DNA from 2 places in the Photobacterium sanguinicancri genome. Region 1 is predicted to be linked to the other one. Evidence: predicted binding sites of a transcription regulator. Region 1 holds the regulator's gene; the other holds the start of a gene.
The links. The regulator CRP, encoded in region 1, controls carbon source genes, mostly activating them, when cyclic AMP is high. The targets are predictions, from matches to a motif close to TGTGANNNNNNTCACA.

Region 1 (4,194 bases):
GGCATCGATGGAAGGTGAACAAGCGGAGCTACCCACTCAGTTATCACCGGGCATTACGCTATAAATGTACGAGTGGGCACCAAATGGTGCCCATTTTTATGAATACCACCACACACTGTAACGCTACCACTCAGTAACAAGATAAATAGCCAATAAGTGCCATACTGATTAGGTCGGATCAGGGCATTGTGACAACTATCAATTAACGGGGAGCATCTCAACATGGAAAGAGTAGAGCAACTTTTTGACAATCTGTGGCAAGACTATATTCAGCGCCTGTGTCCATCAGCCGATCAAGTGCATACTTTGCTAACGGAAGATGAGCCTTTATTGAATGATCATATTGCGTTGCGTACCTTCAATCTGCCTAAGGTAGGATTAGATGTGTTGGCAGCACCATTTATTGCGATTGGCTACCAGCCTTGTGGCACCTACCATTTTGAGGGCAAAAAGCTGTATGCCGAGCACTTTGAGCACCCTAATCCAGCCGCACCAAAAGTGTTCATCAGTGAACTATTAGTCGGGCAGTGTTCATCACTGTTGCAGCAAGCGGTTCGTGACTTAGTGAAACAAGTGCCAGAGATGGCGATGAAAGATCCCGCTTTTTTATACGGCGGCCGTTTGTGGGATATTGATTTGGCAACCTATGAAATGCTTGCCGCGGAAAGCGAATACGCGGGTTGGTTAGCTGCGCATGGGTTTGGTGCTAATCATTTCACGGTCAGTATTAATCAACTTGAGCAATTTACCGAAGTCGCAGAGGTGAATCATCTGCTGGAGCATAATGGCTTTGCTATCAATATGTCAGGGGGGGCGGTCAAGGGGAGTCCCGAAGAGATGCTGGAGCAATCTTCCACTATGGCCGATAAAGTACCAGTGGCATTTTTAGAAGGCGTAAAACAGGTCTCGGGTGGTTTCTATGAATTTGCCAAGCGTTACCCCAAAAGTGATGGAGAGCTGTATACCGGGTTTGTAGCGGCATCTGCAGATAAGATATTTGAAAGTACAAATAGCGATTAAGGATATCCCCAGCTCCTATGGCGCTGAGGAAAGATAGCGCTTCGGAAAGATAGCGCCGAGAAAATATGGCACTGAGAAAGCATGACAATAAGAATAATCGCCGTAGAGCTGATAACAGGTAATTGTGGGATCAGTGCAAGCTGTCTAGTGGTGGGGACCACTGCACATTACTTTGGCGATGTGGCATCTGCGTCAGCGCGATATGCTGCTCAAGATAATGGCGTTGACCATTAAAACCTGTCATTTCAACAGTGCTTGGTAGTGGGGCTATCGCTGTTGGTGGTGTCGCAGTTGCGCAGTGCGGAGAAAAACGTTCGATATCCATATCGTAAATCCCATAGTACTTGCCATCTGATGGCGATTGTCAGGCGAGGTTCTTAGTATCACCGGCCTGATAGTTGTTATGCATAATGTAGCACTGGTGGTGAAGTTAGCAAGAGAATAATCAGTGACAGCGCTAGCAAATGTATAACTGAGTATACGCTGAGAGTATTGGGTATTTTAGGTACAAAAAAAGCCGCAAAAGCGGCTTTTTTATTAGCTGTAATCGAGTCATCAAAAGATTAACGAGTACCGTATACCACGATAGTTTTACCGTGTGCAGAAATTAGGTTCTGCTCTTCAAGCATTTTCAAGATACGACCAACGGTTTCACGTGAACAACCCACGATTTGACCGATTTCTTGGCGAGTAATTTTGATTTGCATGCCGTCAGGGTGAGTCATTGCATCAGGTTGTTTTGCTAGGTTTAGTAGCGTCTGTGCAATACGGCCTGTTACGTCTAAGAACGCAAGGTCGCCCACTTTTTGGCTTGTTACTTGAAGACGAGTCGCCATCTGTGCAGATAGGCGCATCAAAATATCTGGGTTTACTTGGATTAGTTGACGGAATTTCTTAAATGAAATCTCAGCCACTTCACAAGGTGTTTTAGCACGAACCCAAGCTGTACGCTCTTGACCTTCTTCGAAAAGACCAAGTTCGCCGATGAAGTCACCTTGGTTTAGGTAAGAAAGAATCATCTCTTTGCCTTCTTCATCCTTGATAAGAACAGCAACAGAGCCTTTTACAATATAGTAGAGCGTTTCCGCTTTCTCACCAGCATGAATCAAAGTGCTTTTTGATGGGTACTTATGAATGTGGCAATGTGAAAGAAACCACTCTAGTGTTGGATCTGTTTGAGGTTTACCTGGAACCATATTACTAACTTCCTCTGCGTTTGTTGCCCAACAACGACATCCCTATAATTTCAGTTTGGGCTTAACAATAGAATTGTTCACTGGCTAGAATATAAAGCCAGCCGCTGGGCTGCAAGCTCACTTGAATAATTAATTGAGAGTTTAACTTTTTTCGGTGGGCATTTCTTGATATTGATCTATCTGAAATCGTCATTTTGTACTCATAAGTGTGCACATGATCACACGGTTGTTAGATTATGCAGAATTGACGCCAAAACACTAAGGAGAAAGCAATGCAATCACGTGTGAAATGGGTTGAAGGAATGACATTTTTAGCCCAGTCAAATTCCGGTCACAGTGTGGTAATGGACGGTAATGGTGGTGAAAAAGCACCCAGTCCAATGGAGCTAGTGTTAATGGCTGCTGGTGGGTGTAGCTCGGTCGATGTGGTGAGTGGTCTCCAATCAGCCAATCAAAAAATCACGGGCTGCGAAGCACAAATTTCCTCTGTTCGTCGCGAAACCGCCCCTCGCATTTTCACAACGGCGAATCTGCACTTCGTGGTAACAGGTCATGATCTTGATGATGCCTTAGTGGCGAAAATGGTTGCTGATTCACTCGAGAAATATTGCTCAGTGTGTTTGATGTTAGGCGAGGGCGTTGAGCTAACGCATTCGTATGAGGTGGTTGTTGCGTAAAGCCATTGTAAAATGAGCTTATCGTAGTCGCGTAAAACGGAGACATTACGGTCTCCGTTTTTGTTGGTGCTGAATGTGGGAGCCAAATTCGAGGCGTTAACCAATTTTTCCGGTATCAATCAGTTGTTGGATCAACGGGCGCATAATCAACTCCATTGCAAAGCTCATTTTTCCCCCGGGAACAACCAAGGTGTTATGGCGTGACATGAAAGAGCCCTGAATCATCGACAGTAAATACGGGAAATCGACATTTTTGATACCACGAAAGCGGATCACGACAAAACTCTCATCCAAGCTTGGGATCCCTTTGGCGCTGAGTGGGTTCGAGGTATCCACCGTAGGAACTCGCTGAAAGTTAATATGAGTGCGTGAAAATTGCGGCGTGATGTAATTAAGATAATCATCCATCGAACGGACGATAGATTCCATGACGGCTTCGCGCGAATGGCCCCGATCGCGGGTATCGCGCACAATTTTTTGGATCCACTCTAAGTTGACGATAGGCACCATGCCAATCAGTAAGTCGACATGCTGTGCAACATTGGTTTCACCATCGACAACCCCACCGTGCAAGCCTTCATAAAACAAGACGTCGGTATTTTCGGGTAATTCTTGCCATGGGGTGAAGCTACCTGGCATTTGGTTGTAGGGGACGGCTTCGTCAAAGGTGTGGAGATAACGGCGGAATTTACCTGTGCTGTCTTCACCATATTGGCAGAAGAACTGCTCTAGTTGTGGAAAGTCATTTGCTTGTGGGCCGAAATAACTGATATGACGACCTTGTTCTTTGGCTTTACGAATTTCAACATCCATTTCAGGACGGGTAAATCGGTGGAAACTATCGCCTTCAAGCCATGCTGCGTTGATGCTCATCATATTGAACATTTTGCGGAAGGCTTCTGAAGTGGTCGAGGTGCCCGCACCGGACGACCCTGTTACTGCAATGATGGGATGTTTTGCAGACATGACAAACCCTGTCGTTAAGATTAACGATGAGTTATTAACAGGATGTTGCGATTAGATCAAGCGTAAGCGTCCGCGAGTATTAGAAATTGAGATCTCGACGAAGCTTAATGTCCACTGATTCATGCAACTCTGAGAACATGACAACGGCATCGCCTTTCGCCAATTGGCCGCGAACATGTTGGACTTTTTGTTCTAGCGTTTTTTCGTGTTCACCATAATCGGTGCCTTCTCGTAGCACGAAGTGCTCGATCAAGTTGTCGAGTGTTTCTGGGGCGATGTCTTGCCAAGGAATAATCATAACAACCGCTTACTGCTAGGGAGGGTATATTAACCAC
Region 2 (4,194 bases), on a different replicon from region 1:
CGGGATCTCCTGATAAATCGACTTCAACTTGATAGTCTTTATTGTCGACAGTAACCTGATTGAGTTTGATACGGTCGATATAGACTGCATTATTTTTATGACGTAGCGTCTGCTTATATCCGCTGTGATCCCATGTTAACTCTACACTTTCTTGGCCGTTATTTTTAATAACATTGCTACTCGACAGCGTGATGCTCTCGCTAGAGTCTGCGACATCATAACGCCATACTGCACCACCTTGGGCAGGGAGGTACGGATTTGAAAATGTTGTTGATGTGGTAGTGGTGGTCGCTGGGGAGGTGTTATCTGTTTTCTCAGAGCCGCCGCCACAACCGGCAGCGAGACTAACGACTAAACAGAGCAAAACCCTTTCAAGCTTCATATCTACATTCCTTACATTAAAACCACTAAAACACAGGGCAATTTAATGTCCTGTTTGGGGTAAATCCTGTCAGATACCTTGTAATAGTTCACAGCGTAGACGCTGTATTTAAGTGCAATATGTAGATTGGCTTTGCGTGTTAAGTTGCTTTACGCGAAATAAATGTAATTGTTTAGCCAATGAGCAGCTTGCTTTGATAGTGACCAGATTTATTGTGAGCGATGTATTCTTGAGCAAACTTATCTGTCACGTCAATGAGTTAGGTGATTATTGAAAGCGGAAATTGACTTTCATCTCACACGGTGGTTAACAATATATGCGTAAGTAGCATATTGATTACCGCCTAGTAACATTCAGCTTATATTCTCAGTGGCAAGAAATTGGAAAGATGTCAGTGGAGATATGTAAAATAACGATGAGTAATTGAGTAATTGAGTAATTGAGTAATTGATGGCAGATGAATACAACAAAGCCGACATAAGTCGGCTTTCTTTAGGGTGAATTAATTATGAGGGCAGGGGAGAACTGCGTTAGGCCATCATAATGTTAGCGATCATCGCTGAAAGGATACTTACCAAGGTTGAACCATAAAGTAAGCGTAGGCCGAAGCGTGCAACAAGGTTACCTTTTTCTTCGTTCACCCCTTTAACAGCACCAGCAATAATACCGATAGAGCTAAAGTTAGCGAATGACACCAAGAAGATAGAAATTGTACCAATCGTATGAGCAGATAGGGTATCTAGTTGCTCTTGTAGCGCCATCATTGCCACAAACTCGTTCGATACTAACTTAGTAGCCATAATACTACCGGCTTGCAGTGCTTCGCTTGCAGGAATACCCATCAGCCAAGCGACAGGGTAGAACACGTAGCCAATCAAGTCTTGGAAGCTAATACCTAGCGCTACAGTAAAGCCTTTGTTGATCATGGCAATCAGAGAGATAAAGCCAATCAGCATTGCAGCAACGATTACGGCTACTTTAAAACCCGTTAAAATGTATTCACCTAGCATTTCGAAGAAGGTGACTCTTTCGCCTTCAGCTTCTGCAATCATATCGTCGAAGTTCACTTCTGCTTCATGATCATAAGGGTTGATGATCGACAGAATAATGAAAGTACTAAACATGTTTAAAAATAGTGCCGCCACCACATACTTAGGGGCGATTAGCTGCATGTAAGAACCCACGATAGACATTGAAACGGTCGACATCGCCGTTGCCGCCAAAGTGTACATGCGGCGTTCAGACATCTTACCCAGAATATCTTTATAGGTAATAAAGTTTTCAGACTGGCCAACCATGAGCGCACTGATGGCATTGAAAGATTCTAGTTTACCCATACCATTGATTTTAGAGAGTAAGAAGCCAATAGCACTAATAACAACGGGTAGCACTCTAATGTGCTGAAGAATACCTATCAGCGCCGAAATGAACACAATTGGCATTAAAACTTGCAGGAAAAAGTCGAAACCACCGTCATTGATTAACCCACCGAAAACGAAATTTGTCCCTTCAGCGGCAAAAGCCATAAGGCCATTAAATCCATTTGCGAACTCGGTAACAATACCAGTACCAGCGGATGAATTGAGTAAGAAGTAAGCCACACTCATTTCAATCACGAGTAGTTGAATGATGTAGCGAAGTTTTATGCTTTTACGATCTTTGCTCACTAATAAGGCAAGAACGGCGACAACAGCAAGACCAAAAATAAAATGTAAGTAGGGCATATGTGGTATGTACCAATTGTGATTATTCTCAAATTCTGTGTGTATGCTCGCATGCGGATTACCACTTTAGAGTGACACAAATCCCATTTACAAAGCTGGTTTAGATGGACTTTATGGCTGATAACCAATTGTGTTGAATAGATTTAGCGGGATTTTATTCATGCTTAAATAGAAAATTTTCACAAGTATCAATTATGCAACCTGATTTTTAGCGGATGGTACATTAAGCATGTGAATAAATAGAAGGTGCGATTGAAAGAGGAAAAGAAAAGTTGTCGTTATCGAAAAAATTTCACGCGTTTATGTTTAAAAGCCCCGCATATCCGTACGGTATGAAGGGCTTAAATTGAGATCAATTTTGAAGTGTATCAAGCTAAATTTAGCTATTTAGCTTCAACTGCTTTTTGAATGGCAGGGCCAATTTGGCGCTTACGCGAAGTCACACCTTCAAGCACTAGCCATTGTTCAGATGCTTTACCTTTAAATGCAGCGTTAGCAATTTTTTGATCGGCGTTGTCTATCCACAAAAGGTTCGCATGTTTGTTTTTAGTGTCAATCACCGAGAAGAAGAGATGATCTAAGCCTGCTTCTTTTTTATAGGCTTTCATTGCAGCAATAAATTCAGGCTTTCTGTCTAACAGTTGTTGAGCAGTAATTGTTTCAGCTACTCCAATGCCCACTTTTTTGCCACCATAAGCAAAGTTTTTGTAATCCAACGTCAGGATGTCAGCGGCGCTAACATGGCTTAGGTCTGATTTTGCCTCAAGCATTTTTTCGCCAAACGCATTGAGATCTTTAATGCCTGCAACCTTAGCCAGCTTTTCAGCATAACTACGGTCGTATTCAGTGGTTGTTGGCGAGCGGAAGACCATGGTGTCAGATAGAATACCGCCTAGCGTCGTACAAGCGATGTTGGCTGGTAAGGTGATGCCGTGTGTTTCAGCATGGTTTGCAAGAATAGTGGCAGCTGAACCCCATGGGCGAATATCAATGGACGCCACTTGTGTCATGTTAACGGGGTTACCACCAATAGCGTGGTGGTCAACAATGGCAACAATATTTTTTTCATCGACAGATTGATGCAGTTGGGTTTGTTGGTTGAAATCCACTAAGCCAAATTGTTTTGCTGACACATCTTTAAGTAGCTTAGGTGCTGCTGTTTTACAGTACTCAAGTACAAAGCGGCTTTCTGGGTTGATATCTTCTGGTACGGCTGCGGTGCCGCCATAGATATAAGCGGCTGCAATCGCGGATGTCACTGTGTCGGTGTCTGGGCTTAAATGACCTGTCCAGACAAGCTTGTCCGTATTGTTTGCTTGGGGAGTTGTTAGATCGAATGCCATGCTTGATGAACTCATCACAGAAAGGAGTACGGCGAGATAACGTAGTTTCATTGTCTAATCCATTATTGTTTTAACTGGGGCTCATAGTGATAGAGGCATATGTAAGCGCATAATGGCTTTTGTACATTTTGCGAGTTAAATCAAAACAATGAAGGAGTCGATAAGCAAAAGAAGACTGGTTTGACTAACAATTTGAAATATTTACTTACGTTTATACGAGCCAGTCGATTTAATACTCTAGCTTAGAGTTGCTTATTAAATGAATGCTGGCAATAGATGTGATGATTTACGCTGTAATGCAGGATTTAGCACGACAGCGAGAATCATATAATAGAATTTCGTTGTGTATTACTTCAGTAAGGCAACCGCTGATTGAAGTTGATCTAAAATCTCTGGATTTGTCACCGTACAGGTAGAAGGATCAAAGTTGTCATAAAAGCTCGGTACAGAAAGCTGCGCCTTTACGTCACCTGCGAAATAGGGAGCGGAGCCTGCAGCCGCTGCTAATACGTTACTTGCACCGCCAGGGCCTGGTGAGGTTGAAAGCAATAGCATTGGCTTGCCTTGGAAAACTTTTTGATCGATACGTGATGTCCAATCAAAAAGGTTTTTGTAAGCGGCAGTGTATGAACCGTTATGCTCTGCAAAAGAGATAATCAGAGCATCGGCTTCACCAATCTTTTTAAAGAAAGCCTGTGCTTGTGCAGGTTGACCAAGCTCTTGCTCACGCTCCATGCTAAAAATC

Region 2: a site for CRP is predicted at 2,124-2,139, ahead of OCU87_RS22120 (NupC/NupG family nucleoside CNT transporter). Genes of this name have one in related genera too.

The regions. Positions count from the first base shown of each region.
Region 1 is NZ_AP024850.1:247,310-251,503, forward strand. It holds gene astD (succinylglutamate-semialdehyde dehydrogenase) at 1-64, shown strand, start outside; gene OCU87_RS01145 (DUF1338 domain-containing protein) at 223-1,020, shown strand; gene OCU87_RS01150 (hypothetical protein) at 1,151-1,345, opposite strand; gene crp (cAMP-activated global transcriptional regulator CRP) at 1,584-2,216, opposite strand; gene OCU87_RS01160 (OsmC family protein) at 2,489-2,893, shown strand; gene OCU87_RS01165 (phosphoribulokinase) at 2,990-3,859, opposite strand; gene OCU87_RS01170 (YheU family protein) at 3,939-4,157, opposite strand.
Region 2 is NZ_AP024851.1:1,140,443-1,144,636, reverse strand. It holds gene OCU87_RS22125 (pullulanase-associated domain-containing protein) at 1-382, opposite strand, end outside; gene OCU87_RS22120 (NupC/NupG family nucleoside CNT transporter) at 913-2,106, opposite strand; gene OCU87_RS22115 (manganese-dependent inorganic pyrophosphatase) at 2,490-3,500, opposite strand; gene OCU87_RS22110 (NADPH-dependent FMN reductase) at 3,798-4,194, opposite strand, start outside.